3 regions of the Mesorhizobium sp. C277A genome follow, and region 2 is predicted to be linked to each of the others. Evidence: riboswitches for the same ligand, from Rfam matches in the RefSeq annotation. Region 2 holds a riboswitch; each other region holds the start of a gene.
What was found. A riboswitch is a leader RNA that binds a small molecule or an ion and turns the genes downstream of it on or off. The one in region 2 is predicted to bind thiamine pyrophosphate.
Positions count from the first base shown of each region.

Region 1: it holds a riboswitch for thiamine pyrophosphate, as region 2 does, so the genes downstream of both, thiC (phosphomethylpyrimidine synthase ThiC) here and NKK52_RS04900 (YkoF family thiamine/hydroxymethylpyrimidine-binding protein) in region 2, are expected to answer to the same signal.
Region 3: it holds a riboswitch for thiamine pyrophosphate, as region 2 does, so the genes downstream of both, thiB (thiamine ABC transporter substrate binding subunit) here and NKK52_RS04900 (YkoF family thiamine/hydroxymethylpyrimidine-binding protein) in region 2, are expected to answer to the same signal.

Region 1 is NZ_JAMYVW010000004.1:263,413-273,882, reverse strand. Features, by position in the region: gene NKK52_RS30930 (DUF309 domain-containing protein) at 1-439, opposite strand, end outside; partial or broken gene pmtA (phospholipid N-methyltransferase PmtA) at 613-1,208, shown strand; TPP riboswitch at 1,391-1,507, shown strand; gene thiC (phosphomethylpyrimidine synthase ThiC) at 1,610-3,445, shown strand; gene thiO (glycine oxidase ThiO) at 3,442-4,443, shown strand; gene thiS (sulfur carrier protein ThiS) at 4,412-4,609, shown strand; gene NKK52_RS30905 (thiazole synthase) at 4,613-5,386, shown strand; gene NKK52_RS30900 (thiamine phosphate synthase) at 5,383-5,988, shown strand; gene NKK52_RS30895 (hydroxymethylpyrimidine/phosphomethylpyrimidine kinase) at 5,979-6,740, shown strand; gene NKK52_RS30890 (hypothetical protein) at 7,368-7,889, opposite strand; gene NKK52_RS30885 (hypothetical protein) at 8,303-8,590, opposite strand; gene NKK52_RS30880 (hypothetical protein) at 9,163-9,612, shown strand; gene NKK52_RS30875 (MFS transporter) at 9,805-10,470, shown strand, end outside.
Region 2 is NZ_JAMYVW010000002.1:983,213-993,682, reverse strand. Features, by position in the region: gene NKK52_RS04915 (ABC transporter substrate-binding protein) at 1-863, opposite strand, end outside; gene NKK52_RS04910 (ABC transporter ATP-binding protein) at 860-1,642, opposite strand; gene NKK52_RS04905 (ABC transporter permease) at 1,639-2,475, opposite strand; gene NKK52_RS04900 (YkoF family thiamine/hydroxymethylpyrimidine-binding protein) at 2,731-3,339, opposite strand; TPP riboswitch at 3,330-3,442, opposite strand; gene NKK52_RS04895 (hypothetical protein) at 3,785-4,036, shown strand; gene NKK52_RS04890 (DUF2934 domain-containing protein) at 4,195-4,434, opposite strand; gene NKK52_RS04885 (hypothetical protein) at 4,527-4,742, opposite strand; gene NKK52_RS04880 (DUF1236 domain-containing protein) at 4,841-5,170, opposite strand; gene NKK52_RS04875 (hypothetical protein) at 5,510-5,812, opposite strand; gene NKK52_RS04870 (hypothetical protein) at 5,973-6,302, shown strand; gene NKK52_RS04865 (hypothetical protein) at 6,696-6,917, opposite strand; gene NKK52_RS04860 (heme-copper oxidase family protein) at 7,181-7,588, opposite strand; gene NKK52_RS04855 (hypothetical protein) at 7,742-7,978, opposite strand; gene dinB (DNA polymerase IV) at 8,212-9,453, shown strand; gene NKK52_RS04845 (LysR family transcriptional regulator) at 9,484-10,449, opposite strand.
Region 3 is NZ_JAMYVW010000002.1:4,573,645-4,584,114, reverse strand. Features, by position in the region: gene NKK52_RS22575 (ABC-F family ATP-binding cassette domain-containing protein) at 1-994, opposite strand, end outside; gene NKK52_RS22570 (thiamine diphosphokinase) at 996-1,655, opposite strand; TPP riboswitch at 1,818-1,932, shown strand; gene thiB (thiamine ABC transporter substrate binding subunit) at 1,976-2,983, shown strand; gene thiP (thiamine/thiamine pyrophosphate ABC transporter permease) at 3,204-4,802, shown strand; gene thiQ (thiamine ABC transporter ATP-binding protein) at 4,799-5,563, shown strand; gene NKK52_RS22550 (M48 family metalloprotease) at 5,893-7,299, shown strand; gene NKK52_RS22545 (RNA polymerase factor sigma-32) at 7,406-8,263, opposite strand; gene NKK52_RS22540 (amino acid ABC transporter substrate-binding protein) at 8,661-9,434, shown strand; gene NKK52_RS22535 (amino acid ABC transporter permease) at 9,572-10,252, shown strand; gene NKK52_RS22530 (amino acid ABC transporter ATP-binding protein) at 10,249-10,470, shown strand, end outside.

The DNA of each region.
Region 1 (10,470 bases), on a different contig from region 2:
AAGCTACGATCGCTTGGGCATGTTCAGCGAGCGCGGCGGGTGTCATTCCCAGCGCTTTCTCCCACAGGCCGCCCGGCACTCTCACCAACTGACGAAAAAGCCCTGCAGCTCTTGTCGCATGGCGCGCCGCTGCGACCCGCTTGCCCTCGCGGATCTTCACCCCGGCCGCCGCTAACAGGATCAGTCCCTTGAAGAACATGCGGTGCTGAGCACTTTGTTTCGCAGCCTGCCAGAGAGGCTCCCAGGCTTCATGGGCTTCCCAGTAGTAGCCGTGATTGAAAAGGTCGATTCCCCATAGAAACACATCTGAGCCAAGCGCTTCGCCAACGGCGACGGTCACCGGATCTGATCGGTAACTGTGGCCCAAGGGATCGCGCACCGGATGCGGATATTTGCCGGGCAGATACGCATAGCTCGGGAAACTTTTTTCGGGCAGCAAGCGAGGGCGAAACATAGACCCAGCAAACATGAAAGTGCGTTAAGGGGCAATTCATGCTGACCGCGTCGTGACAGGGAAGCAGTCGTAACCGGCTTGTAAAAGGTGCCGAGATTGGCCAAAACGCGCTTTGCCAAATGATGACGTTGGGTAAGCGGCTGACGCAAGGAGAAGATATGATTTTGCGACTGAAGGAGCGGCTCGGCAAAAGGTTTGAGGAAGAAGTCCAATTCTTCAAAGGCTGGCAGAAGGACAAGAAGGGCGTGGGAGCCCTTATTCCCACTTCGGTTTATGCGGCACGCCGGATGGCAAGCGTGGTGAACCCACGGTCAGGATTGCCGATTCTGGAGCTTGGCGCGGGAACCGGTGTCATCACAAAGGCGATCCTGGCTAGGGGAATCAAGCCGCGCCAGCTGGTTTCAGTCGAATATTCCAGGATTTTCTACGACGGCCTGGTGCAACGCTCCCGAATGTGGACTTCAGATTGGGCGACGCATTTGCGCTGGACAAAGCTCTGGGTGAGCGCAAAGGTGAACAGTTCGATTGTGTTATAAGTGCAGTCCCGCTGTTGAGCTTTCCAATGCAACAGCGTGTCGCGCTGGTTGAGGATCTGCTTGCCCGTATTCCTGCGGGCCGGCCGCTAATTCAGATCACATATGGACTTCTGTCGCCGGTGATCAAGATGCCAGACCGTTACGTGGTTTCCCACTATGACTTCGTCGTCCGCAACATACCGCCGGCACAGCTCTGGACTTATCGTCGAGCAGTCTAGCCAAATCTGGACGGTTTTCCTTCTCTGAGGGTTCCGCTGGGTGGTGGCCTTCCACCCAAACAGGATGTGGACAGAGCAGGGGCAGATGCCAGACTGCCAAGAAGACGAAGCGGTCCTGGTTTGATTTGACAGTGGGCGGGCCAAATGCGCTTGACAAAGCCGCGCCGGCCCGTTCAACCTGAGGCATTCACCAGGGGAGTCCCGGCAAGGGGCTGAGATACTGCTGGCTTTCGCGGCGCAGTGACCCGTTGAACCTGATCCAGTTCATACTGGCGTAGGGACGGTGCAAGCGCTTTGCGGGAGTTACGCCCGAGGTCCTGTTTCGGCAGGTCGACAGAAGCGTCTTTTCATCCTTCCGGCACAGAACTGGGTCTCCAATGCATGAGCAAAGGAGCCTCAAGATGAATGCCCTCACCCCTGCCGTGTCGACGGGACCGCTGCCCGCCTCGCGGAAGATCCACAAGCCCGGCACCATCCACTCGCAGATCAAAGTGCCGATGCGCGAAATCTCCGTCCATCCGACAGCCGGCGAACCGCCAGTCACCGTCTACGATCCGTCGGGCCCCTATACCGATCCGGCTGTCGAAACCAGCATCGAAAAAGGCCTGGCTCGGCTTCGCCACGAATGGATCTTGGCCCGCGGCGATGTCGAGGACTGTGACGGCCGCCATGTCCGGCCGGAGGACAACGGATTCGCGACGGGCGAACGCCTGACGCCGGAATTTCCCATCCGCCACCGACCGCTCAGGGCCAAAGCAGGCAAGGCGGTGACGCAGCTTGCCTATGCGCGCGCCGGCATCATCACACCCGAAATGGAGTTCGTTGCCATTCGCGAGAACCTTGGTCGCGAGATCCTGCACGGCAAGCTTGAGCGCGACGGCGAGGCTTTCGGCGCGACACTGCCCGATTTCGTCACGCCCGAATTCGTGCGTGACGAGGTGGCGCGCGGACGGGCGATCATTCCCGCCAACATCAACCATCCCGAGAGCGAGCCGATGATCATCGGCCGCAATTTCCTGGTCAAAATCAACGCCAATATCGGTAACTCCGCCGTCACATCGTCGATGGCGGAAGAGGTCGAAAAGATGGTGTGGGCGATCCGCTGGGGCGCCGATACGGTGATGGACCTGTCGACCGGCCGCAACATCCACAACATCCGCGACTGGATCGTGCGCAACGCGCCGGTGCCGATCGGCACGGTGCCGCTCTACCAGGCGCTCGAAAAGGTCGGCGGCATTGCCGAGGATCTGACCTGGGAGGTCTACCGCGACACGCTGATCGAACAGGCCGAGCAAGGCGTCGACTATTTCACCATCCACGCCGGCGTGCGGCTGCATTATATCCCGCTGACCGTCGACCGGGTGACGGGTATCGTCTCGCGCGGCGGCTCGATCATGGCCAAATGGTGCCTGCACCATCACCGGGAAAGCTTCCTCTACGAGCACTTCGCGGAGATCTGCGACATCGCCAGAGCCTACGACGTCTCCTTCTCGCTCGGCGACGGTCTTCGTCCAGGCTCGATCGCCGATGCCAATGACGCGGCGCAGTTCGCCGAGCTGGAGACGCTCGGCGAGCTGACGAAGATCGCCTGGGCGAAGGATTGCCAGGTGATGATAGAGGGCCCCGGCCACGTGCCGATGCACAAGATCAAGGCGAACATGGACAAGCAACTCGCCGTCTGCGGCGAGGCGCCGTTCTATACGCTCGGACCGCTGACGACCGACATCGCGCCGGGCTACGACCACATCACCTCAGGCATCGGCGCCGCGATGATCGGCTGGTTCGGCACCGCCATGCTCTGCTACGTCACGCCCAAGGAGCATCTCGGCCTTCCCGATCGCAACGACGTCAAGATCGGCGTGATCACCTACAAGATAGCCGCCCACGCCGCCGACCTGGCGAAGGGCCATCCGGCAGCGAAGGTCAGGGATGATGCGCTTTCGCGCGCGCGCTTCGAGTTCCGCTGGGAGGATCAGTTCAACCTGTCGCTCGATCCCGAAACCGCGCGGTCCTTCCACGACCAGACCTTGCCCAAGGAGGCGCACAAGCTGGCGCATTTCTGCTCGATGTGCGGACCGAAATTCTGCTCGATGCGTATCTCCCACGACATCCGCGCCGAGGCACAGAAAGAGGGCATGGCGGCGATGGCGGCGAAATACCGCGAGGGCGGCGATCTCTACCTGCCGGCGGACGAGACCGGCGCACCGCTCATACCTCAGCCACGTGAGCCATCATGAAGGTCTTGGTCAAAGGGGCGGGCGTTGCCGGCCTCACCGCCGCCTTCGAGTTCGCCGCACGCGGCGCGGCGGTTACCGTTGCCGAGACAAGGCCTGCCCTTGGGGGCAATGCGTCGTGGTTCGCCGGTGGCATGTTGGCGCCGTGGTGCGAGCGTGAAAGCGCCGAGCAGCCGGTGCTGGATCTCGGACGCGACGCCGCCGACTGGTGGGACGCCGCAACGCCCGGCTTGGTAACACGACGGGGAACGCTGGTCTTGGCCTCGCCGCGCGATGCGGGCGAGCTCGACCGGTTCGCCAGCCGCACGACGGGCTATCGGCGCGTCGAGGAAGATGAAATTGCCTTGCTGGAGCCCGACTTAGCCGGCCGCTTCCGCCGCGGATTGCTCTTCCCCGCTGAGGGCCATCTTGATCCGCGCCAGGCGATGGCAGCACTTCATGACAAGCTCGCGGCCACGGGTGTTGAATTCCACTTCGGCGCCGACGCGCATCATGTTTTTGGTTTCGATCGTCAGATCGACTGTACGGGAATGGCGGCACAAAATGACTGGCTGCGCGGCGTTCGCGGCGAAATGCTCACCCTGCGTACCCCTGATATCTCGCTGTCGCGCCCTGTCAGGCTGCTGCATCCGCGCTTTCCACTGTACGCAGTGCCGCGCACCGACCACCGTTTCATGATTGGTGCGACGATGATTGAAAGCCAGTCCGTCGGACCGGTTACGGCGCGTTCGATGATGGAACTGCTGGGTACCGCCTATGCCCTCCACCCGGCCTTTGGCGAGGCCGAGATCGTTGAAACCGGTGTCGGCGTCCGCCCAGCCTTTCCCGACAATTTGCCGCGCGTCGAAACCAAGGGTGAAATCATCGCGATCAACGGGCTCTATCGTCACGGTTTTCTCCTGGCTCCCGCCATGGCGCGCCAGGCTGCCGACCTGGTTTTCAGTCAAGACAGAACCAAGGAGCTTGCTCATGAAACTGATGGTCAACGGCGAAGCGCATGAGGTTGCCGCCACCACGCTGGCCGAGCTGCTTGCCGCGCTTGACTATGAGGGCGATTGGCTCGCGACCGCCGTCAACAACGACCTCGTGCACAAAGCCAACCGGGCGGAATTCCAATTGAACGACGGCGACCGGATCGAAATCCTCTCGCCCATGCAGGGCGGCTAGGCCATGATCGAGCTTTATGGAGCCGAGCTTCCCTCCCGCCTGCTTCTTGGCACGGCTCAATATCCTTCGCCGGCCATCCTTGCCTATGCAGTCAGGGCATCGGGCACGGCGGTGGTGACCGTCTCGTTGCGCCGTGAAATGGCAGGCGGCAGGGCCGGCGAAGAATTCTGGTCGTTGATCCGCTCGCTTGGTGTCAGAATCCTGCCCAACACTGCTGGCTGCCACTCCGTCAAGGAAGCGGTCACGACCGCACAAATGGCGCGCGAAGTCTTCGGTACGAACTGGGTCAAGCTCGAAGTGATCGGCAACCACGACACGCTGCAGCCGGATGTTTTCGGTCTGGTCGAAGCCGCCCGCATCCTGTGCGAGGACGGGTTTGCGGTCTTCCCCTATACCACCGACGACCTTGTCGTTGCCGAGCGGCTGCTTGCGGCGGGCTGCAAGGTGTTGATGCCGTGGTGCGCGCCGATCGGTTCCGCTCTCGGACCGATCAACATCACGGCGCTGCGCTCGATGCGCGGACATTTCCCTGATGTTCCGCTGATCGTGGACGCGGGGCTCGGACGGCCGTCGCACGCGGCAACCGTCATGGAGCTCGGCTTTGACGCCGTACTCCTGAACACCGCGGTCGCCAAGGCGGCCGATCCGGTCGGCATGGCGCGTGCGTTCGGCAAGGCGGTCGAGGCCGGTCGTGAAGCTTTCAGCTCGGGTATGCTTGAACCGCGCGACGTCGCCGTGCCATCGACGCCGACCATCGGCAGGGCCGTTTTTTCATGAAGCTCGATCCCTTCTACCTGATCGTCGACAGCGCTGACTGGGTCGAGCGGCTGGTCCCGCTCGGCGTCAAGGTGGTTCAGTTGCGCATCAAGGATAGGGACGAGACCACGCTGCGGTCGGAAATCCGCCGCGCGAACGACGTCTGCGCGGTCCATGGTTGCCAACTGATCGTCAACGACTATTGGCGCACGGCAATCGAGGAAGGCTGCGACTTCGTCCATCTCGGCCATGAGGATTTGGCTGCGGCCGACCTGCTGGCGATTAAGTACGCCGGATTGAAGCTCGGGCTTTCCACGCACGATCATCTAGAACTGGAAATGGCCATCGCTGCCGAGCCCGACTATGTCGCGCTCGGCCCCATCTATCCCACCGTCCTGAAGCAGATGAAATGGGCGCCGCAAGGGCTCGAGCGGATCAGCGAGTGGAAGCATCGGGTGGCGCCGATCCCATTGGTCGCCATTGGCGGCCTCAACCCCGATCGGCTCGACGGTGTTTTCGCGGCTGGTGCGGACACCGCGGCGGTGGTCACCGACATCACGTTGAATGCCGATCCCGAAGCGCGCACGCGAGAATGGATCGAAAAGACAAAGCCATGGCGCTGAGGCGAGAACCGCATGTGCTCGTGGTCGGCGGATCTGACTCCAGCGGTGGGGCTGGAATTGCACGCGATATCGAGACGATCTCTTCCATTGGCGTCCGCACCTGCCTGGCTGTCACAGCGCTGACGGTGCAGACGCACGAAGCCGTGATGAAAATCCATCCTTCGCAGCCCGATCTTGTGGCCAATCAAATGCGCGCCGCGCTGCAGGCCAACAAGGTGGCGGCAATCAAGATCGGCATGCTTGCAACGGCCGAGATCGTCGTAGCCGTCGCGGCTGTGCTCCGCGAAAATCCACAGGTGCCGGCAGTACTCGACGCGGTGCTGGCCTCGACGTCAGGCCGGGCGCTGCTGGACGCAAGGGCCATCGCCGCCATGAAACGCGACCTGATGCCCCTTTGCCGCCTCGTCACACCCAATCTCATCGAGCTGGCGCTTCTTGTTGGCTTAGAGCCAGCGGTTGATGAAGACGGCGCGGTGTGGCAAGGCCAGGAATTGCTGGTGGCCGGGATGCAGGCCCTGCTGATCAAGGGCGGCCACGCGGCGGGACCCCGATCGATCGATATTCTGTTGCGCCCCGATCACGAACCAGTCCGCTTTGACACGCCGCGTCTTGCCGCATCGATGCGCGGGACGGGCTGCATGCTGGCCAGCTCGATTGCGGCACATCTGGCGAAGGCGCAATCAATCGAGTACGCCGTGCGCCAGGGCAAGCTCTTTGTGTTAGAAAAGCTTCGGAAAACCCCAGCCGAATAGCCGTAGAGCCGGCTCAAGCGTTCAGCGGCTGACGCTGAAATGGAAGCCGTAGCCCTCCTGCCCTTTTTTCACAGGGCGTGACGGGATGAGGCCGCTTTGCAGATCGGAATTCAGCGGCGCCGAGACAAGCTGCCCTGCCAGGCCGGGAAAGTAACGGGACCCTTCCTGCGGCGAAGCGCACTGCCAGTCAGGCATGGGGATGCACTTGTGCCTCCTGGCGAGTGTGAGGCCGCAGGAGCGAGGCATTTCAGCGCGGCGGGGGCCGCCGGATCTGGCCCCGCAGTGCTGGAGCAAAGCAAAGGCCGGTTTGAGTGGGTGGGGAGAGAGGGCCGCGCGCCTCTCTTCCCGCTACATAGGAAAGGTGCCGCTAGGCACATCCATGTCGGCGCAGCCGTGCCGCGAAGCGGCCCAAGAAAGAAGAGCGTACAAAACGGAAGCACCGAAATGCCCGCCAGCGGGACCAAGTCAGATCGGTGCAGGAGAAAGACCGTGGCCCTGAGACCGGCTCAACAGGGCGACCGTAGGAGCATCAGCAACGCGCCGCCGTCAGGCGGGATGCGGAACGGACGGCCCCCGGCGAAGGGCGCCGTTCTCTTTGAGCTGCGACCCTGGTGAGCGCCTTCGTGCCTAAAGCTGTGCCGTCGGGCTAAGCTTCAGCTTCAGATCGTTCTGAAAAGCCGAACATGGTTCGTCGAGGTAACCCTTGAGGGAAGGATCCTTGTCGGGTTCCCTGTTTTTCGACAAAATCGCCCTGCAGAATTTATATTGCGATTTGGCGGCGTCGCACTGCTGGGTGTCCGCCTTATAGCAAGCGTGGACCAAAACGGCTCCCACGTAATCATGCTCGACGTTGTTGGAAGAAAGGTGAGTCTGAATGTCTTGGAGAATGGCAACTCCATGGGACATCCCATCTGCTCCGGAGTAGGTCATTACGAGTTGACCGGGTCGTTCAAAGCCGCTTACCGAGCCGCTCCCTGCAACGTTCTCGTAGGTGCCAGACAAATCCGGGGCCGACGTGAATGTCACCTTGAAGGGGTGCCCCAGGCCGACGGGGGTGACATCCGTAAAGTCGGGACCGTAGTACACCGAGAGATACCACTCGCCCTCTGTAAGAGCGTTGGGGGCTTGCCCGAGCCCAAGGCGCTGCATGCTCTTGTCGATGACAGTCCGAACGAAGTTGGACGTGCCCTGCTGGATGCCTCGCCGAAGCCGGTCCAGATGAAGGCGCCTACGGCCAACACAGCCACACCCAGCAGGCCGAACCTCGCACCTGTTGACTTCGTTTCACGCCCGGGCTCGATTTCCGGCTGGTCCTGAATCCGCCCCTCGCAACGCTCGTCGGGAACAACTTGGGACCCGATTATGGGCCCCAAGGGATCGGTCAGCATGCTTCCAGATGAACTTTCTTCTTCATGTGCATTCCTCCTCGACTCAAGGGCACTTGCCGTGCGGAGCCGAACACACGCAGTATGGAGATGATAACCCGATTGCGGCTTTCAAGTGTCCTCGCATCCCCCGAGGGCGCCACCTGATCTCTCGGGCAACCTTGTTCGGCGCCGCAGTTATTGAGGCGGCCGGCTTGGAAGCAGTTCCTTATGGCCCTCATGCATAAACCAGAGCACCCGTTTGAGATGACTGCGAAGGGCCTTACGGGCGCGGATTGGCTCTTTGACCGGATCGATACCCAGTACATCCAGCGCCATCTCCTCTTCGCTGGCACTGTCGGCGCAAGCGTCCATGAGCTTCAAATAGAGCTCGAAATGCTTGTCATCATATGCGGTTAGGCTTTCCGACCAGGGGACTTCCGTTGCAATGGTTGGATCAGGTGTTGGGCGCGATCTGCTTTTCATCCATGTCTCGCTTTGGCGATGAACCAGGCCCCCGTTCCAATTCAGAATATCTCCATCTAGCGCACTTTCAACAGTTCTCGGCCTTCTTCGGACAGTGCCCAATCGTTGCATATGGTCGTGGGTTCCAAATTGGCGCGCGGCTGCTCGCGACCATACATCCTCAACTTGGCGAGGCGATGTAACGCCCGGCGGAACCAGAATGGCGCGGCTATTGAGCATCGCCGATTGGACCGAACCTCTTATTTTAGCTTCGCGGTAATCTTGTCTGGATGCTTGCAAGCGTCCATCATGCCGCCGTACATACGCTTAAGGATCTCGCCCATCACCGTACGAGCAGCAAACATTTCCAAACTCGATCTTGTAACTTGAGGCTTTGCGTTACTGCATAGCTGCATTGCACAATATGTGTTTGCGCATTGCACAACTTTTAGCGATTAAGCTTACAGCTGATGCACGCGATGGTTTCCTCCCATTCCATCGTACCAGCTGTTCCCCTCTGAAGGTTTTGACTTTACACCTAAAGGGCCTCGGTTTTCCGATGGCCCTTTTTTTGGCGATCGCCACGTCGTCAATTGCAACGCGGCGCGATCGCCGGTTCAGCCATCAGACTTTGGAACCATTTCTGCCCGGCCAATCCCTCCCGACAAAAGTCTGATCTTCACCAGCCTTCTACGGGCAAGCGTTCGCGCCAGGAGTTCAAAGCCGCGTCCGTAACATTCGACAATGAAAGCCAATGTCATCAGGTCGAGCAGAAACTCGTCGATCGCATGCGTGAGCGCATTAGACTTTTGTTCGAATCGAAGGAGCAAGGCGCGCGCCTCTTCGATCGCGGCCTGGCAATCGTCTGCGTCTATCAGGGAATTGAGCCTGTCAAAGATCTGCAAGCGTCCTCACTTTTCGAAAGCCACACTCAGCATCGAATGCCGCTGATGAGTGAGTTCCAACAAAAAAAAAGGGTCGCGTTTCGCGAAAAAATCTCGGCAGCGGCGTCGATCAAGCATGGCGCCTCCAATGCCATGTGAATCCCGGCTCACCAAGGTGTCTTCGAAGGCGAGTGAGCCGGCCCATGTCTGCGTCTCGGCCGCCTAACCACTGGTCAGGAGGAACTGTGGCCACATTTGTCGGGCAAATGGGTTCCATCTATTCTTCTAGCCGCCACGGTTCAGCCTAGATTACATGGGAAGCGACAATAACGGAAAGCAAAGGTTCGCAAAATGAGTAGGGTGGCTGGATCAAACGAAGATTTGGCTGCACCAACGACCTTTGGGCCACTTCTGCAGCCCACCTTTCGTTCAATCTGGCTCGCGACGCAGGTTTCAAGCCTCGGCTGGTTGATGCAGACTGTTGCCATCAGCTGGCTGATGGCAACGATCTCGACTTCCGATCTGATGGTTGCGTTGGTGCAGGCTTCATCGAACCTGCCCGCTTTCGTCTTGTCCGTCTTTGCCGGGGCTCTCGCCGACAATTTCAGCCGGCGCCGGGTCATGTTCGCCGGTCGGTGCCTTATGGTGATTGCGTCCGCGATGCTGACCGCGTCCGTGGCGCTGGGCTTTGTCAGTCCGTGGATGATCCTCGGCTTCAGCTTCTTGATCGCAAGCGGCGGTGCTCTCAATGATCCGGCCTGGCAAGCGTCGGTTGGCGATATTGTGGATCGACGCGATGTTCCCGCTGCCGTCACCCTGCTTTCTGTTGGATTCAATACCGTCCGGACTGTGGGCCCGGCGCTCGGCGGCATTGTAGTTGCCTCGTTTGGCCTTATGGCGGCATTCGCGGTGACCACGCTCACCTATTTCGTACCCTTGGCCACTATTTGGCGCTGCAAGTGGAAGGTTCGTTCTTCCCCTCTTCCACGCGAGTCGATGAGGACGGCGATCTATGAC
Region 2 (10,470 bases):
ACGCCGGCCTGGCTTCTGAGGAAGTGCCCGTCGACGAGCATCTTCAGCGAAGCGTGGATCAGCGCCGGGTCGGTCAGCGCGTCCTTGTTGGACGCGATCAGCAGGTCGCCAGCCTCTTGCGCATGATCGACCGCAAACTGATAGCCACGGCGCGTCGCCTCGAGAAAGGATGACGCCGCCTTTGGATTTGCCTGGAGATAGGCATCACTGGAGGCGATCAAGGTGGTGTGCTCGTCGGGCACGCCGTAGTCGGCGTAGCGGAAGCCGCGCTGCCTGACGCCTTTCAACTCGGCAGCGACGCCTTCCCAGGTCGAGACCTCCAGCGTGAAGTCGACCGAGCCGTTGGCCAGCGCCTCATAGGCCGAGGTGCCTAATGTCACCGTCTCGAAAACGCCCTTGCCGCCATCGTGGCGGATGATGGTCGAGATCAGCGTGTTTTCCCAGGCGCTGCCGAAGCCGCCATAGGTCAGACCGTCGAGATTCCTGGGACTCTTGATCTCGCCGCGATCCGCGTTGAAGACCAACCGGCCGGTCTCCTGCTGGACCACGGCGTAGACCGCCTTGAGATCGGCGCCGGCAGCCCGCTGGGTGAACAGGCCGACGCCGGCAATGCCGAAATCGGCGATGCGGTTGGCGACCAGCGTGCCGGCGCCAGTATCGCCATAGGGCAGGATCTCAACATCGAGCCCGGCCTCGTTGTAGAACCCTTTGTCGCGGGCAACGAACAGGCCGACATGGTTGGTGTTGACCGTCCAGTCGAGCGCGACGGTGATTTTTTGCGTAGCCGCATGAGCGCGAGAGGCAAGCGGCAGTCCGGCAGCCAGCGTCAGCAGCAAAGCCTGCCGGCGTGTGAATTCGGTCATGAAAAACTCCTTTGAGCGGTCTGCGGGAACGAGGGCCGGTCAGTCCCGGGATTGAGCAGCGTGTCGAGGATGTCGGCTTCGAGCGCGACGGCCTGGCGCGCGGCATCGCTGCCGGTGGTGCGCGGGCGCGGCAGCGGCACGGCAATCTCGCCGATGATGCGGGCCGGCCGCGCCGACATCAGATAGATTCGATCGGAGAGGTAGACGGCTTCGCGCACGTCATGGGTGATCAGCAGCGCGGTCCAGCGGTGGCGCTGCCACATGCCTTCCAGCCAGCGCTGCATACCCGCGCGGGTCAGTGCATCCAGCGCGCCAAAGGGCTCGTCGAGCAGCAGCATGTCGCGCTGCTGCACCACGGTGCGCAAAAGGGCGGCGCGCTGGCGCATGCCGCCGGAAAGTTCCGCCGGCCAGGCGCGCTCGAAGCCGGCAAGGCCGAACTCGGCAAACAACGGCGCGACGCGTTCGCGCGCCGCTTTGCGGCCAAGACCCTGAACTTCCAGCCCCAGCGTCACATTGTCGATGACGCGTCGCCACGGCATCAGCGCGTCGCGCTGCGGCATGAAGGCGAAGGGGCTGCCCTGCAATGGTGCGCCGTCGAAGCGCATGTCGCCCTCACCTTTCAGCGCGCCGGTCAGCAACTGGAACAGCGTCGACTTGCCGGCGCCGGAAGGGCCGAGAATGGAGACGAACTCGCCGGCCTCGACATGAAGCGAAATGCCGGCGAGCACCTCAAGCGCGCCGAAGCTTTTGCTGATGTCGCGGAGTTCAAGCCGTGTCATTGGCTGCTGTCTCCCGAAGATCTGACGTCGCGGCTTTCGCTCCCTGCATTCTCCCAAGGCATGGCGAAGCGCTGGACGAGCACCGCAATGGCGAACAAGACAAGCGTGAGCGCGGCGCTGACGGCGACCGCGGCGAGCACCAGATCGGGCCGAAAGTTGTTCTTGGCATTGAGCATGTAGATGCCCAGCCCCTTCGCCGCCCCCGCATATTCGGCGAAGATCGCGCCGACCACGGCGTAGGTGATGGAGATGCGCAGCCCGGCGAAGAAATAGGGCAGCGCCGAAGGCAGGCGCGCCAGCCAGAAGATACGCCAGCGCCCTGCCCCCATGGCGGCGAGCATCTGCGAAATCTCCTTGCTGGTCGCAGCAAAACCTTCGACCAGCGCGACCATCATCGGGAAGAAGGTGACGAGCGCCACAAGCAGGATTTTTGGCATCAGCCCGAAGCCGAACCACAGCACGATGAGCGGCGCGATCGCGACCAGCGGCAAGGTCTGGCTGACGATCAGCAGCGGAAACAGCGCGCGGCGCAGCGGGGCCAAGAAATCGACCAGCGCCGAAAACACGAAGGCAGCGACCAACGAGCAGGCGAAGCCGGCTGATGTGGCGCGGATGGTGGGCAGCGTGTTGTCGGCCAGGGCGGCGCGATGCTCCCAGGCCTGCTGCAGCACGCGCGACGGCGCCGGCAGCACGGTGGGGGCGACACCGCCGTAGCGGGCGTAGAGCTCCCAGGCTGCGAGGAGCAGGGCGAAAGCGAAGGCGGCGGGGATGGTCTTGGCGATGCCGGCGGCTAATCTCCCCCCTCGAGGGGGAGATGTCGCCGAAGGCGACAGAGGGGGTCGTCTCGCATAGAGCGCCCACGCCTTGCCGATGCGAAAAGGACGTCGGCGCTCCACGCGCTGGGACCCCCTCTGGCCTGCCGGCCATCTCCTGCTCGAGGGGGGAGATTCGTGGGCATCGCGGTCTTCGCCAATCGCCAATGGCTCCCCTCCTCTTTGTGCTGAGGGGTCAGAGGCATCTCCTCCACGCAATGGGTCAGATAAACCAGCCACGGCAATATCCTCAAGGAACGACGCTTGAGCCGCGGCTCAGACGGCGCTCGGGCTGTTCGCCGAGATCGTGATGTCGAGGGTGACGTGGCCGGCGCCGGGGCCGAAGCGGCAGAAGGCCTCGTTGAGCGTGGCAAACACCGCACCGGCATCGCCACGCAATTTGGTGCAGAAGTTCTTTGAGCGCTCAAAGACGCCGGACTGTTTCAGGAAATCGATGCAGCCGTAGATCTCGTCCATATGGTCGCCCGTGCCCATAACGTAGAGCGAGAACTGCGCCGCCACCGGCTGGCCGGTCGACGGCGTGGCCTGGACAGCGCGGATCGCGGCGATCTTGCGCTCGTCCAGCGGAATGGCGGGGCCGCCGGTCTCGTCGGAGCGGCAGATCGGATCGTCGGGCTCGCCCGGACAGCCGCGCGAGACCGCCGCCGAAAGCACGCAGTGCTTGCCGCTTTTGGCCGCCGCGACGAACAGGTCGCGCATGGCGGGAAACAGCACCTCGGGCGGCCCGACCATAAGGGTCGAGATGTCATCGGTTTCGATCCGCAGCCGGTCGCGCCAGGGATCGAGCGCGCCGAGCGCGCCGAGGATGACGCCGACGAAATCGTCGGTCATGGGATAAAGGGAAATCTGTGCGCCTGAAAACATCGCCCGCCTCGCTCCGCTGGTATTATCCAGATCAGCTTTAGGGTCCGAAGGCTTGCCGCCCTCATCTCAGCCCCGACGATACGGAGCACCCCTGTGGATGGGCGGGTTAAAGCATTGTTCGCGGCATTGGGGAAGCCGTTTGTTGAGGCACTGCGGGAAAGTGTTTTGGGCCAGACGTGCCGGGCGCCCGGGCGTTAACAGACGACTCGTCAGTTCGTTGCGTTATCGTCCCAACTGTACGAAATTGGCTTGACGCTCATTCGTACATAAAGTACGATATCTCTTTTCGCAGAGAGGAATGTCCTTGAGCACAGCGAACCATGTTGCCTTCGCCGATCTCTCTCGTCCTTTGCCGTCATCTCCGTCGTTGCCGCCGCCTTTATTGCCGCCCCCTTTGTTGCCCTTGTCATTCGATCAGTGCCAACGCCTCGCCGGGGCCTGGCGAATGGCCAGCCAGGACATCGCCGACGACATCCGCTTCATCCGCCAATATCTGAAAGTCGTTGCCGAGAAGGACGAGAGGCTGTCGACCGGCACCCTTGTTCACAGCCGCGCCTATGTAGAGGCCTGCGCCGGCTGGCTGCCACAGACCGTGACGCGCTATCTGCGCCACCTGCGCCAGATCACCGAATGCGAACTGGCCATGACAGCTGCCGGCATTCGCTTTGCGCTGTCGAGTTATGCCTGGGAGGCATGAGGGCGCCTGTCGCCAAACACAAGGAATTGCGCTGCCCGTCGCAGGCGCAATTCGTCAGGTTGAGAGGCTCGGGCGCGCCTGAACGGCGGGCGCCAAGGATGGCCCGGCCAGCGAATTCCGGCCTTGCTTTATTTCGACTGACTTATTTCGACTTGGCCTTATTTCGATTTGGCTTTGCCGGACTTTGCGGCGGCAGGCTTCGCTGCCTTTGGCTTGGCGGCTGCCTTGGCGGGCTTGGCGTCAGCTTTCTTCGCCGCCTTTTTGGGCTTGGCGACCGCGCCGTCGACTTCAGCCGTGGCCTGCTCCCAGTGTTCCTGATGCGCGCCTTCAGGCCGGCCGGCCTTTTCCCAGATCTCGTGCGCGCGCTGGCGAATGCGGTCCTGTTTGTCGTCCGTCACTTAAGCCTCCGTGGTTGGGTCCGGTCGGTTGGTCCAGATTCCACGAAAACGTTAGCCGAAAATTCGGCCGGCGTCTTGAGTGACGAGACATCTCAGCGCGGGTCGGAAATCACCGCAACGCCGAGCAGCGCCGCTTTCTTGACGATCAGCCCCGCGAGGTCGGCATCCGAACGATCGGTGCCGGTGCGCTCCCGCAGGAGCGCGATCGCTTCCTTCATCGATAACAGCGCCGTGTTGCGCTCGGCCAGCAACTTGTCGCAACACGCCGCAACATTGGCGGAGTTCGGGGTCTCGACATGCGGCAACATGGCAATTCTCCTTTCATCATGTTCATCATTCGGCCCTGCCGCCCTTTTAGGAAGAACGACAGGGCCGTATCACCGATGAATGGTTAGGTTGTCGAGCGTTACTCGACCACCTCGACAATCCTGCGCGTGCTGGGGTCGACCAACACGGTATGGTTGTCGACGACGGCGTATCTGTACTGAACGTCGGGAACCTCCTGCAGCTCGACAGTATCAGGCAAGGCAGTGCCGACATTCAATTCGACGCCGAGCAGATTGACCGAGGCAAGCGGATGTTTCTTTACGTACTGGTGCACGACCGTGCGCTGTTCCGGGGTGATGATCACCTGCTGCTGTGCCGGCTGCGTGACGATGACCTCGTCGGCGGCGGCAATGCCGATACCAGCGATCATGGCGAGCCCGGCGACGGCGGGAATAAGGATGGTTTTCATCTTCGTCTCCTGTCGTTGTTGGCGAGCTCCGCCGTGTTCCCGCATGAGGCGAAAACAGCGCAGATCGAGGTGGCGGGCTCCTGGAGGCAAACGCAGCCGGTACGGTCTTGTTCCGCAAGCGGAGACTAAATTGATCGGCTTCCCGGTCATGCCAGCAGAACCCGCACCCGCAAGATTCGCATTGAAGCACAATCCCTCAGGAGACCTTCGACATGGATGATGCACGGCTCCAATTCCGGGCGATTGCGGCCGGCGCCGGCATTGATCCGGTGACCGCGTCGCCCGGCCAAGACGGGAACCGACCGCCTTCGTGCCACGCCGTGAAGTTTCAAGCAAAGGTCATTGCTTCGGCGGCTGCGCAGGCACCTCGCCAGGCTTGATCACCGGCGTCTTGCCCTGGTCCGGCGGCGGCTGCGTCATACCCTGGTCACCACTGGGCGGCGGCTGCAGCACGCCGCCGCAGGGACCGAGCGTGCTGGTCGATTCGCCGCCGCCATTGGCGACCGGCGGCTTCTGACCATCGTCCTGAGGCTGCGCCTGGCAAGGCGCGGCAGGGCCGTGCTGGTCGCCATTGTCCTGCGCAGCCGCCGGGTCGGCCAGCGCCAAGAGCAGCACGCATGGGATGAGGGGGAAAGTCTTCATGGTCCAGCTCCTCTGGATTCATCTCCTTGGCAAAGCAGACTAGTCCTTGGCAAAGCAGACTGGCGGCAATTGGTTCCACGGAGATGGAGTGGTTGCCGGAACCTGACAGCCGGAAGTGAGTTCCACCTTCTCGACGCAAAGCCGCCCGGAGGAGGCAATCATGGAAGAACGAAACAGAAAACCCAATGACGAGGTCGAGGCGCCACCGAGCAAAAACGATGCCCGCGACAGGATCGCCAATGACGAGGTGGAAGCGCCGACGCCGCGCCGGCAGGATTGGGATGCGCTGCGTGGCGCAACGGTCCTGCCCGACGGAGCAGATGAGGAAAGCCTGCCGGACACCACCGGTGTCGAGAAGGAAGGCGAATTGCCCGAGGAGGATGACGACAACCCCTACCAGGACAGTGACGATGCCTTGCCCGACGACGCCGAGGAAGCCGCCATTGGTCACGATCTGGCGAGGCGCGGCGGCCCGTTCGACGACGTGTAAGGCAGCGACCGCGGATACTTTCGAGAGGTTTCCCGGGACGTCCACGCCGTCACCAGTTGGACCAAGGATGAGCTGAAGGCGATGCCGGAGCATCGCGATATTTCGAAGGATCCGGCTGGCCGGATCCTTCGTTTAAGGCGCCTTGGCGGTTTGGCTTAGCCCTTGTGGTCAAGGGCTGGACGGCGACAATCTCGGCACCTTCGACAGCCGAGAAGCAGCCGAGAAGCACGAACGCGAAGCCCAATATTTCAAGCGCCGTCGAGGCCGCTCGCCTGAAATCTTCAAAGTGCGCAAGAAATCCCCGCCGCGGGCGGTGCAGACACGCTCCAGCATCGCAACGCTGCGAACCGGGCCATCGCCCGCCGGCACTTGAGTGCCGACGGGCTCTGACCTTCAGTTCGACCCGGGATCGCCGAGCGCCTCGGTGACGAAGGACGCCGCGATCAGGTCGTCGGCGTCGAGGCGTAGGGAGCCTTCGACACCCCCCATGATGGCCGCGACCTTCTGGAAGGTCTGCATCTCGTGTTCAGTAACGCTGGCGTCTCGCATCCTGGCTTTCAGATCGGCGATGCGTCGGCCCAGTGAGGCCGACGTTCCGATTTCTCTGTTCGACATGGTGGCCTGCTCCTCCCCCAACCCATGCTGTGGACGTACTCAAGTCTGCCTATATATAAGGCAGCGCGAATACAGTCGCCGCAACGCGCGATATCTGGGAAGGTTCCGGCGCCAAATAGTCACGAAATAATACGTGGTGGGACTCGGGTATGTTGAGCGCCGACGCGGCGATAGACACCGCAGCCAGCGGCTGCGGCCATCGGCCTGGCCAACCCGCGTGGCGGGTCGCGAACGCGGGTCGGACTTGATCGCTGCGCGAACAGTCAGCGAGAAGCCGGCACCACGCCGGACACCGAGCGCGCCGTTTCGGGCGAAAACACCACGAAAGCAAAAACCAGAACGGCAGCGGCGACGATGAGCGAGCCGCCGGCGACGATCGGTTCAAGCGCCGGGTTTCCCTGCAGCATCACATACAGCGCCGGCAGCATGATCACCAGGCCGAGTGTGTAGAGCCCGTAGTGGATCATGGCGATGCGACGCGCCGCCTTTTGCGGATTGAGCGCGTAGTAGCCGCCGAAGATGGCGCTCGTCACCCAACCGAGCAGATTGATATGCGCGTGCGCCGGAAAAGCGGCGTGGTCACCCGAGATCGCCATCTGCAGGCCGGCCGCAATCCCCAACATCAGGAACAAGATGGCAGTTTTGAAAAAGAGTTCTGAAACCCTCGGCATGTCATTTCTCCCCCTATGCGGTCTGCGACCGCTTGCGACCTGGAGAATACACCCACGCGCAGAACTTTTCCACGCCGCGCTTATGGGCCATGCCTGCACAGCTTTTTGCACGCTGTTCGACTTTTCTGGCTGCCACAACCCGGCGCCGCCGCGCTACGGCGTCAGCAAGATGTCGGCGCCCGCTCGCTCGTCGAACACCACCGCGCAGCCGCGCCCCAGCGCCACTGCCGACAGCGCGTTGGCCACCGTCTCGTCCGGCGATACGAAATCACCGGTCAGCACTCGCAACTCCTCCACCGCCCTGGCCATTGACACGCAGTGCCCGGCAACGCGATCGCTCGTGCAGGCGTCAATGACGCTGACGAGGTCGATCATCTCGAACTGGCCCATACCGGCCTCCACAAAAACAGCGTCCCGTCGCGGATATGAACGCCGAGGCGAGAGACAATGTTCCGCAGGTCCGATGCCCAGGCGGAGCACTCGACAGCCCGACCTGGAACGGGCCGGCCGGCGACAACCGCTTCGCTTGACAATAGGCCCTGTTTGTTCTCTATTTGTTCGGCAAAAACGCCTCTCACAACAGACGCGGCTAATGCTGCAACGCCGCAAAGGGAACGGTCGGGATGGAGCCCACCATCCTGCATGCGGATCTCGACGCCTTCTACGCCTCGGTCGAGCAGCTGCTCGACCCGGCGCTCAGGGGCAAGCCGATCGCCGTCGGCGGCGGCGTCGTGCTTGCCGCTTCCTACGAAGCCAGGGTTTTCGGCGTGCGCGGCGGCATGCCCGGACAACGCGCGCGCGAGCTTTGCCCCGGACTGATCTTCGTCGGCGGCCATTTCGCCGACTATCAGCGGCTGGGCGACGCCGCCATCAAGGTGCTCGACGATTTCACGCCGCTGGTCGAGCGGATTTCCATCGATGAAGCCTTTGCCGACGTCGCCGGCTGCACGCATCTGTTCGGGCCGCCGGCCGAGATCGCCGCCACGGTGCGTCGGCGCGTCCGGGCAGAGCTCGGCCTGCCGATCTCGATCGGCGTGGCGCGCACCAAGCATCTGGCCAAGATCGCCTCGCAGGTGGCCAAGCCCGACGGCCTGGTGGTGGTCGATCCGAACACCGAACTTGCCTTCCTGCATGATCTGCCGGTCGGCCTGATGTGGGGCGTCGGCCCGGCGACCAAGGCGCGGCTGGCCGAGATCGGCATCGAGACCATCGGCCAGTTGGCAAAGACGCATAGCGGGGTGCTGCGAAGGTTGCTCGGGCCCGCCACCGGCGAAAAGCTGGCGTCGCTGGCATGGAACCGCGACCCGCGAAAGCTCGAAACCCACAGGCGGTCGCATTCCGCCGGCGCGCAGTCGGCGCTTGGCAGACGGCCGGCCGAGGCGCGTATCTTCGGACCCGTGCTGCTGCATCTGGCAGACCGGGTCGCAAGCCGGCTCAGGGCGAAATCACGGCCCGGGCGCACGGTGACGGTGCGCGTGCGTTTCGCCGATCTGCACGCTGTCACACGCTCGCTGACGCTCGATCAGCCGATTTCGGCAACCGCGATGCTGGCCGAAATCGCCGGGGAGCTGGTGCGCGGCGTGCTGGCCGCCAACCCTCGGGAGAAGACCATCTCGCTGCTGGCGATCTCGGTGTCGCAGCTGGAAGAAAGTGCCGAGCTGCAGCTGGAGCTGCCGCTCGGGCTTGCCGATGAAAAGCAGCGACCCGGCAGCAGGCAAGGCCTGGCGCGCTTTGGCGCCGACCGCGCCATCGACAAGATCCGCCAGCGCTTTGGCAGAGAGGCTGTCGGCTACGGCGCCGTGGCGCTGGAAGCCCGGCGCTCGGTTCCCGATGCCTTCCGCGAACTGGCGGAAAAGGAGCTTTGAGGACCGCCGCTGCGACGGCCAGGCCAATGCTTACGCCGCACCCGAAGATAGCACTGCATTTCCGGTCTGCCTGAGCAGGCCGACCAGCCAGGCCAAGCCCGCATCCATCAGCGCAACCTTCGGCACGATGCTGTTGATGTTGAAGTGGCCGAGCCGGATGGGCGCATCGACGCCGACGACACCGAAACGGCCGCCATACATGGCGAGGAACCGGCGCGGATAGGCCGATATCAGATCAGTCTGAGCAAGCACGGCCAGTCCGAACATAAAGTTGGGGACAGTCAGCGCGACGCGACGCGACAGGCCGCGTTCGGCCAGCACCCTGTCGACAAACCCGTTCGGATCGCCATTGTTCGAGACGACCATATGCTGCACGCTGCAATAGGCGTCGAGGCACGGATCGCCGGCGAAGCGGTGGCCGGCGCGCATGGCGACGACGAAATCCTCCTCATAGAGCTTGTCGACGGTGAAGCGTGCCGGCAGGCCGTCGAACGGAATCACCGCGACATCCATGGCGCGCGCTTCGAGTTCGGCGACACAGTCGCTCCAGGCAGTAGTGGGCGACGGTTCACCTTGGCGCGGCAGCAGTTGCCGGATGCCGATGTCGATGCCGGGGGCCAAAAAGCGGATCTGGTCGAGCAGCGGCGGCAGGAGCACGGACGATACCGCATCCGGCGCACCGATGGTGAAGCGGCGCGTCGAGCGGGCCGGATCGAACGGCTCGGCGCTGGCGATCACCCGGCGCACCCGCGCCAGGATCTCGGCCACCGATTCGGCAAGCTCCGTTGCCCGGTCGGTGGGCACGACGCCGCGCGGCGTCTTCAGGAACAACGGATCCCCAAGCAGCTTGCGCAGCCGGCCAAGGCCATGGCTGACCGCCGAGGCCGACAGGTTTAGCCGCTCCGCCGAGCGACCGACATGCCGCTCCTCCATGATGGCTTGGAACAAGACCAGCAAATTGAGATCGGCGCGCGCCAGGTCAATTTTGTTCAGCATATTCCTGAAATCATATCACTG
Region 3 (10,470 bases), 3.6 Mb from region 2:
TCTCGCCGGTAAGCATCTTCAACAGCGTCGTCTTGCCGGCGCCGTTCGGCCCGACAAGGCCGACGCGATCGCCGCGCTGGATGCGGGTCGAGAAGCCCTTGACCACGGTCAGGTCGCCAAAACTCTTCTCGATGTTCTTGGCCTCGATCACCAGCTTGCCGGATTCGGCGGCGTCGCTGGCCACCATGGTGGCCGAGCCCTCGGCGCCGCGATGGCCGCGAAAACGCTGGCGCATGGTCTGCAGTTCGCCCAGGCGGCGCATGTTGCGCTTGCGGCGAGCCGTCACGCCATAGCGCAGCCAATGCTCCTCGCGCACGATCTGGCGGCCGAGCTTGTGCTGTTCGCGCTCTTCCTCTTCCAGCACAAGGTCGCGCCATTCCTCGAAATGGCCAAAGCCCTTGTCGAGGCGGCGGGTCTGGCCACGGTCGAGCCAGACAGTGGCGCGCGAGACGCGTTCGAGGAAGCGACGGTCGTGCGAGATGACGATCAGCGCCGAAGACGTCCGGACGAGCTCCTCTTCCAGCCATTCGATGACCGACAAATCGAGATGGTTGGTCGGCTCGTCAAGCAGCAGAATATCGGGTTCGGGCGCCATGACGCGGGCAAGTGCTGCGCGGCGCGCCTCGCCACCGGAGAGATCGTTGGGGTTCTCCGTGCCGGCGAGGCCGAGATGCTCCATCAGATATGTGGCGCGGTAGGGATCGTCGGCAGGCCCAAGCCCGGCCTCGACATAGGCACGCACATTGGCAAAGCCGTCCATGTCGGGCATTTGCGGGAGATAGCGCACCGTTGCCGAAGGCTGGCGGAAGACCTCGCCGTCTTGCGGCTCGATCAGACCGGCGGCAATCTTCAGGAGCGTCGACTTGCCGGAGCCGTTGCGGCCGACGAGCGCGATCTTGTCACCGGCGGACGCCGTCAGTTCGGCGCCATCGAGCAGCGGCGTGCCGCCAAAGGTCAGTCTTATGCCGTCGAGGTTGAGAAGGGGCGGGGCCATGTCAGCTTTCAGGCAAGGGGTAGGGGTGGGCGAGCAGCAGCGCGCGGCCATGGCCGAGCTCAATTTCGAGGCCGCCCCCGGTCTTGTTGGACTTGACCTCGTTCGAGATGGTCAGCGACGAGCCGAACACGACCTCGACATGGTCGAGCGGCCACTTCGCGCCGGACACGGTGAGGCCCGAAAGATCGGAAAAGCCGAGCACCGAAAACAGCGTTCCGTCGGCATAGTCGAAGCCGGCCTTGCCGGGCAGCAAAGGGGCGCCTTCCTGCGCTCCGCTGGTCAACAGCACTTTTGTGCCTGTCTCTGCCAGTTGAAGGCTGAGCGCCAGATGCAGGAAGGCGTGGTCGGCGCGCTTGCCGCCGAAAGCGCCGGCCAGCACCAGGCTGGTGGCGCCGCGTTCCAATGCCGCCGCGATCGCCAGTTCGCCATCGGTCTTGTCCTTTTCGGGAGGAAACACCTCCCGCGGCACGGCGGCGAGATCGGCAGGCAGGTCCGCCGGCACAGAATCGAAATCGCCGACCCACAGCTCCGGCATCAGGCCGATCAGGCGGCAATGACCGATGCCGGCGTCGGCGGCGATGACGCGCGTGCCCGCGACCTGGCGGTCGAGCCGCGGCGTGCGGACGAGATCGCCGCCAAGCAGGATGGTGAATGTGCTCATATCCGCTGGCCCTTACCAGCCCCGCCGACGAAACGGAAGGCCGAGCGGCACCGTCACTCTTTGTTGGAGCATGATCTTTTTCCGGAAACGGATTCCACTTTCCGGGATCATGCTCGGGCAAACTTCCGCTTGCGTGGCACCTTGGCCGGGCCTATGTGTCGAAACGCTCTAACGGGGTGCCGGACGCGATCTTCGCGGACCGGCTGAGAGGCAGTCTCGCCAACCCGCTGAACCTGATCCGGTTTGTACCGGCGGAGGGATTAGACGCTTCGGACAGCCCGACGCCTCAATTCCTTTCAACACGAATGAAGGAGGCGCCGATGCGCATTTTTTTGTCCCGTCTTGTCCCAGCGCTGGGGCTTGCTGTTTCGCTACTGGCAAGCCCTGCGTGCGCGCAGGAAAAACTCACGATCTATACCTATGAGAGTTTCACTGCCGACTGGGGTCCAGGCCCCCAGGTGAAGAAGGAATTCGAGGCCGAGTGCGGCTGCAGCGTCGACTTCGTCTCGGTCGCCGACGGCGTCGCGCTGCTCAACCGCGTCAAGCTCGAAGGTGCCTCGACCAAAGCAGATATCGTGCTTGGCCTCGACACCAACCTCACCGCGGAAGCCAAGGCTTCCGGCCTGTTTGTCCGACATGGCGCGGTGGCTGAAAACAACGTGCCGGGCGGCTGGAGCGACGACACTTTCGTGCCCTATGATTATGGTTATTTCGCCGTCGTCTACGACACCGAAAAGCTGAAGAGCCCGCCGAAGAGCCTGAAGGAACTGGTCGAGGGCGATGCCGCCGACAAGATCGTCATCCAGGATCCGAGGACGTCGACGCCGGGCCTCGGCCTGCTGCTGTGGGTCAAGTCGGTCTATGGCGACAAGGCGCCGGAAGCCTGGGCGAAACTCAAGGGCAAAGTGCTGACGGTGACGCCGGGCTGGAGCGAGGCCTACGGCCTGTTCACCAAGGGCGAGGCGCCGATGGTGCTTTCCTATACGACGTCGCCGGCCTACCACATGGTGGCGGAGAACACCGGGCGCTACCAGGCGGCCTCGTTCGAGGAAGGCGAGTATCTGCAGATCGAGGTCGCCGGCATCACCACCACGGGCGCGAAGAATCCGCTGGCGGCGAAGTTCCTGGCCTTCATGACCGGGCCGAAATTCCAGGATGTCATTCCGGAGACCAACTGGATGTTCCCGGCCGGGAAAACCGACAAGCCGCTCAATCCGGCTTTTGATAGGCTGGTCAAGCCGGCGAAGACCTTGCTGTTCAGCCCGGAAGAGGTCGCGGCAAATCGCAAGGCCTGGGTGGACGAATGGCTGGCGGTGATGAGCAAGTAGATTTGGCTGTATAGTCAAAAGATGAGTGCTCTACGGCGCCCCCCTCTGTCCTGCCGGACATCTCCCCCACGAGGGGGGAGATTGGCCTTTACGTTGACTTTCGCCAATCTCCGAAGCTGCAGGAATGAGCGGAGCGCTAAAACCGCCAATCTCCCCCCTCGTGGGGGAGATGTCCGGCAGGACAGAGGGGGGCGCGAAGGAACGCGACGCCCGGTAAAGAGTGCAACGCTCTGACCCCCGCATCACGGCCGGCATTGTCGCGCTTGCGGCAATCGCGCTGCTGATCGGTGGCGCCTTCGCCGGCCTTATCCGCGAAGGCGCGCACGACCTTTCCGGCGCCGCGTCCGCCTTTGACCTCTATCTCCTGCGCGTTGTCCGCTTCACGCTCTGGCAGGCTGCGCTCTCGACTCTGCTTTCCGCCGTACCGGCGCTCTTCGTCGCCCGGGCGCTGTCGCGGCATCCGCGCTTCTTCGGACGCGGCTTCATCCTGCAGCTATTCACTGTGCCCCTTGCCTTGCCGGCAATTGTCGGAGCGCTGGGAATACTGGCGCTCTATGGCCGCGCCGGTTATTTCGCCGCGATCGGTGGCCAGAGCTCGCCCGACATCTATGGGCTGTCGGGCATCCTCGTCGCCCACGTCTTCTTCAACCTGCCGCTGGCCACCCGGCTGTTCCTCGAAGCGCTGGGAACGGTGCCGGCCGATCAATGGCGGCTGGCGAGCCAGCTCGGCATGGGGGCGAGGCCAGCCTTCCGGCTGATCGAGTGGCCGGTGCTGCGCGCCGCGCTGCCGGGCGTCGCCGGGCTTGTCTTCATGCTTTGCATCACCTCCTTCACCATCGTCCTGATCCTCGGCGGCGGGCCGGCGGCGACGACGCTGGAAGTCGCCATCTATCAGGCGCTGCGTTTCGACTTCGATCCGGCGCGAGCGGTGACGCTGACGGTGCTACAGATCGCGCTGACTTTCGCCGTCATGCTGGCGCTGACGCGGCTCGGCGCCAATGTGACCGGCGACGCCAATTTGCCTGTCGCGCCGCGCCGCTATCACTTGGCCGGCAAAGCAGAAACAGCGTTCAACGCCGTCCTGATCGTGCTCGCCTTGCTGTTCGTCGCCGGACCGATGGCGGCCACCGTTGCCTCCGGCCTCGGCGCCGATCTCGGCCGGCTGGCGGGCGAGAGTGCCGTGCGTCAGGCGACGCTGACCAGCGCCGGTCTCGCCTTCTCGGCGGCGCTACTTTCGGTGGCGCTGGCACTGTCGCTGATCATGGCGCGGCGGGCACTGTCGCTGCGCCGCCGGTCCAGTGCCCGTTCATTGCTCGAACATGCCACCGACACCGGCGCCGGCTTCGTCCTCGTCGTGCCGCCCATCGTCATCGGCGCCGGCTGGTTTCTCCTGCTGCGCACGGTCAGCGATGTCTTTGCCATCGCGCCGGTCATGGTCGTCACCGTCAATGCGGTGATGGCGATGCCCTTTGCCATCCGCGCGATGCGCCCGGCCTATGATGCGGCGAGCGAGCGCCATGAAAAGCTGTGCGCGCAGCTCGGCATTGCGGGCTGGAACCGGCTGCTTCTGGTCGACTGGCCATCGCTCCGGCGGCCGCTGGCCACCGGCTTTGCCTTCGCCATGGCACTGTCGCTCGGCGATCTCGGCGTCATCGCGCTGTTCGGCAGCGATTCGGTGCAGACCTTGCCCTATCTCCTGCTGGCGCGCATGGGCAGCTATCGCACGGCCGATGCTGCCGGGCTGGCTTTGCTGCTCGGGGCGGTCTGCCTTGCATTGGTGGTCGCGGCAGACTGGCTGGGACGGGGAGAGAGATCGTGACGTCCGCTGTGGAGAAAGGCACGACTGTCCGGCTGGACAAGGTCTCGTTCAGCTATGGCGAAACGCCATTCCTGTTCGATGTCGAATTCGATACATCTAAGATCACCGCCATCATGGGGGCAAGCGGTTCGGGCAAATCGACCTTGCTCAATCTGGTGGCTGGTTTCGAGACGCCGGAGTCCGGTCGTGTGCTGATCGGCGCCGCCGATGTCGGCGCCGAGCCGCCTTCGGCGCGGCCGGTGTCGATGGTATTCCAGGAAAACAATCTGTTTGCTCATCTCTCGGTGGAGAAGAATGTCGGGCTCGGCCGCTCGCCATCGCTCAACCTGACCGACGCCGATCGCGCCGCAATCGCCGAGGCGCTTGACCGCGTCGGCCTGGCCGGCAAGGAAATGCGCCTGCCGCGCGAACTCTCCGGCGGCGAAAGGCAGCGCGTGGCGCTCGCCCGCGTTCTGGTGCGCGACCGGCCAGTGCTGCTGCTCGACGAGCCGTTCGCTTCGCTCGGGCCAGCACTGCGCGACGACATGCTCGACCTGGTGGCCGGCGTTCATGCCGAGCGGGCGATGACGGTGCTGTTCGTCACGCATCAGCCGGAAGACGCTCGCCGTATCGGCGAGCAGATGGTTTTTCTGGACAATGGCAGGGTTGCCGCGACGGGACCTGCCGGCGATTTTTTCGACGGCACTGGCCCTGAAGCGTTTCGGCGCTATATCGGCGCAAGTTCGGGCGGATCACGCGATATTGCCCGGAAGCGGACATAATTTACGACCAAACCGGCTACAGGTGATGTGGCGCTTGCTTGCCATGGTCCAGTCGATGTGGCTAGGTCCGCTTAGTACTGGTCCGGCACGAGCCGTGATTTGCCCCTACAGCGCCGCACCCGGCCGGATGCGTAAACGCTGTAGGTTTTTTGATGTGTGCAGGATTGCCAACGAAACCGATTTTTCGCTGGCGCGGACCCCGGTCCAAATCATGCGCCGAGAGCTGAAGGAACGCCGTGCTGCCGACCGGCACTGACACTTTGAAACGCAGACCGCTGGTGCGCTTCCTCGCGCTGGCCGGCCTTGCCGTGGCGCTGGCCAGCTGCCAGATGTTCACGCCTCCCGAAGTGCAGGAATCCGGCTTCCAGCCTTCCGACAAGCCGATCACGGTCGACAATGTCGCCGCCAACAGCAAGCTTGCCGAACTGGCGAAGGCACAGCATCCGCGCATCCTTGCCACCTATGGCGGCGAATATTCCGATCCCAAGCTCGAGCGCATGGTGGCCAAGGTTGTCGGCAGCCTGACCGTGGTGTCGGCCAATCCGACCCAGACCTATCGCATCACCATCCTCAATTCGCCCAACGTCAACGCTTTCGCGCTGCCGGGTGGCTATCTCTACGTCACCCGCGGCCTGCTGGCGCTGGCCAATGATTCGGCCGAACTCGCCGCCGTCATCGCGCATGAGATGGGCCACGTCACCGCCAATCACGGTCTGCAGCGACAGCAGCTCGAGGCCGAGGAAGGCCTGGCGACCAAGGTGGTCTCCGATGTGCTGGGCGACAGCCCGACCGCCAAGCAGGCATTGATCCGCGGCAAGCTGAGGCTGGCGCAGTTCTCGCGCAACCAGGAGCTGGAGGCAGACGCCATCGGCATCAAGTCGATCGGCGAGGCGGGTTACGATCCCTATGCCGCCGGGCGTTTCCTGCAGTCGATGTCGGCCTACACCGATTTCCGCTCGATCAGCGGCGCCACCGACGCCAGCCTCGACTTCCTGGCCACGCACCCCAACACGCCGCAGCGAATTGATCTGGCGCAGCGCCACGCCCGCCAGTTCGGCGCGCCGGGCATCGGCACCCGCGACCGCGATTCCTTCCTGGCCGGGATAGACGGCCTGCTCTATGGCGACACGCCGGAAGAGGGCTATGTGCGCGGCCAGACCTTCCTGCATCCGGGCCTCGGCGTTTCGTTCACGGTGCCCGACGGCTTCATCATCGACAATTCGGCGGCGGCGGTGACGGCGACCGGTCCCGGCGACATGGCGATCCGCTTCGACGGTGTGTCGATCGACAAGGATCGTGCGCTGACCGACTACATCAGAAGCGGCTGGGTGGCCGGTCTCGACGAGACCAGTGTGCGCCAGGAGACGATCGACGGCAACCAGGCGGCGACCGCGCACGCCGGCGCCGATGGCTGGCAGTTCGACATTGCGGTGATCCGCGCCGGCGGTCAGGTCTACCGGCTTTTGACAGCGGCCCCCTCGGCCAGCACGACACTCGATCCGGTGGCACGCTCGGTCAGCGGTTCGTTCCGCGTGCTCAGCCCCGCCGAGAAGGCGGCACTGAAGCCGCTGCATATCCGCGTCGTCACGGTACAGGCCGGGCAGACGATGGGCACACTTTCGGCGCAGATGGTCGGCGTCGACCGCAAGCTCGATCTGTTCCGCGTGCTCAACGCGATGTCGCCGGGCGCCTCGGTTTCGGCCGGCGACAAGGTCAAGATCGTCACGGACAGATAGCGCCGGTCTTCGTCAGAAACCCCAGCCTTCGTAGTGCTTTTTTCTGAGATAACTTTTCTGAGATAACTTTTCTGAGATAACTCGGGGTACCCCGTTCCTGGCAATCTCAGGCCGCCATGAACTCCGGATTCTGCTTCACCAGCGCGAGCTTGAGCTTTTCCATGGCGCGGGCCTCGATCTGCCGGACACGCTCCTTGGAAATGCCGAGCGTCTCGCCAAGCGCCTCAAGCGTCGCACCTTCGTCGCTCAGCCGGCGCTCCTCGATGATCCTGAGTTCGCGGGCATTGAGCGCGCGGAGCGCCGTCTTCAGCCACATCAGGCGCCGTTCGACGTCGATGGTGTCGCCGGCGACCTCGTCAGGCAATGGATCGTCCGAAATCAGGAAGTCCATCCGCTCGGTGGTGCCAGCTTCGTCGGCGAGCGGTGCGTTGAGCGAAGAGTCAGGTGCTGAAAGCCTGGAATCCATCTTCGCGACATCGGCCTCGGAGACGCCTAGGGCTACCGAGACTTCGCGGTAGAGCGTGGCGTTGGAGATCGGCTCGGCGCCATTGGCAAGACGGGCGCGCAGGCGCCGCAGGTTGAAGAACAGCGCCTTTTGCGCCGAAGAGGTGCCGCCGCGAACGATCGACCAGTTGCGCAGGATATAGTCCTGCATCGAAGCGCGGATCCACCATGTCGCATAGGTCGAGAAGCGCACCTCGCGCTCCGGCTCGAAACGCGCGGCTGCTTCCAGCAGCCCGACATGGCCCTCTTGGACCAGATCTCCGAGCGGCAGGCCGTAATGTCGGAACTTCGAAGCCATGGAGATGACCAGCCGCATATGGGCGACGGTGATCTGATGCAGCGCCTGCTGATCCTGGTCCTCCTTCCAGCGCAAGGCGAGAACATGTTCCTCATCGCGCTCGAGGTAGGGGGCTTTCATTGCCGTGCGGACCATGGTCCGTCCTGCCGTGTCTTCGATCATGCCGCGCTCCTGCTCCCGGACATTTTCGGACGGCCTGGCGGCCGTTATCTCTGTTTGACGCAATTCCGAAGGAAACCGCTTTCCCACTTTCCTGGAATTGCTTCGGGCCTAGCGCAGCCAAGGGTTCTTGAAATGGAAACGCGGCGCCCTACAACAAGCCATGAACGTGCCATACCGGGGATTGGTTCCGCCGCCGAGGGCGGTTGTTTAGTGCGGTCCGACAGGGCGCATCGACACCGCAGATCGGGACTATTGGCACCGATCGGAGCTGCTTTGAGAATCTGATTTCTGGATCGCCGTTTTTTTGAAATCTGGTTCCTTATTTTGCTGCGCTGTATCTGCCAGTTTCCGGCTCTCACAAGCGCCGGACACCGGCCAAGGACGGGATCACATAGAAATGAAATGGCTCAATTCGCTCATCATCGCCGGAACGCTGCAGGTTCTGGCTGTTACATCAGGCCACGCCGGCGCCAATCTCGACCAGATCAAGCAGGCCGGCACACTCAAGGTCGGCACCGAAGGCACCTATGCGCCCTTCACCTATCATGATGCTTCCGGCGCGCTGGTCGGCTTCGACGTCGAGATCGCCAAGGCGATCGGCGACAAGCTCGGCGTCAAGGTCGAGTTCCTCGAAGGCAAATGGGACGGGCTGATCGCCGGCCTCGACGCCAACCGCTACGACGCCGTGATCAACGAGGTCGGCATCACCGACGCGCGCAAGGCCAAGTACGATTTCTCCGATCCTTACATCGCCTCCAAGGCCGTGCTGATCGTGCGCGGCGACAACACCGACATCAAGACCTTCGCCGACCTCAAGGGCAAGAAGTCGGCACAGTCGTTGACATCGAATTTCGGCAAGCTCGCCGAGACCAACGGCGCCGAACTTGTCGGCACCGACGGCTTCGACCAGTCGATCCAGCTGCTGCTCACCGGCCGCGCCGACGCCACCATCAATGACAGCCTGTCTTTCCTCGACTTCAAGAAGCACAAGCCGGACGCCAATGTGAAGATCGCCGCGCAGGAAGAGAACGCCGACTATTCCGGCGTCATCGTGCGCAAGGGTGATCCGGAGCTGGTCGCGGCGATCAACAAGGCGCTGGCCGACATCAAGGCCGACGGCACCTACAAGAAGATCGCCGATACCTATTTCGGCCAGGATGTCTCGCAGTAAAGACCATCTCCCGGCGGTTTGCCGGCAATGACAAATAGCGGCGGGCCGTCTTTGACGGCTCGCCGTTCTTCGCATGATATGAGAAGCACACAATCGCACTGCCGTCACCGCGGCGGTCTGTGAGGGAGGAGCCGTTCGTGCCGCACTGGCTACACCTGATGCTGGACTCGTTGCCGACACTGCTGTGGGCGGCGTTGATCTTCACCGTACCGCTGACATTGCTATCGTTCGCACTCGGCCTGTTCGTCGGCCTGGTTGTCGCCCTGGTGCGGCTGTTCGGCCCCAAGCCTCTGGTTGCCGTGGTCCGCTTCTATGTCTGGATCTTCCGCGGCACGCCGCTTCTGGTGCAGCTGTTCCTGATCTTTTACGGCCTGCCTTCGGTCGGCATATTGCTGGACGCTTTTCCGGCGGCGCTGATTGGCTTCACCCTCAACATAGGCGCCTACAGTTCGGAAATTATCCGCGCCGTGATCGGCTCGGTGCCGAAGGGCCAGTGGGAGGCGGCCTATTCGATCGGCATGACCTGGAGCCAGGCGATGCGGCGCACCATCCTGCCGCAAGCCAGCCGCGTCGCCGTGCCGCCGCTGTCCAACACCTTCATCTCGCTGGTCAAGGATACGTCGCTGGCCGCCGCCATCACTGTGCCGGAGATGTTCCAGGCGGCGCAGCGCATCGTCGCCACCACCTATGAGCCGCTGATCCTCTATGTCGAGGCGGCGATCCTTTATCTGGCGATGAGCTCGGTGCTTTCGGCCTTGCAGACGCGGCTGGAGGAGCGGCTCAACCGTTATGGCGGCTTCCTGGAGGCGCGCTCATGATCGGCCTCACCGACATCGAAAAGCGCTTCGGCGACAATCTGGTGCTGAAGGGCGTGACGGTCACCATTGCCGAAGGCAGCGTCACCGCGCTTGTCGGCCCCTCCGGCGGCGGCAAGAGCACACTGCTGCGCTGCATCAACCTGTTGGAGATCCCGACCTCGGGCATGGTGCGCATCGGCGACGAGACGCTGGAATTCCGTCCCGGCATCAAGATCCCC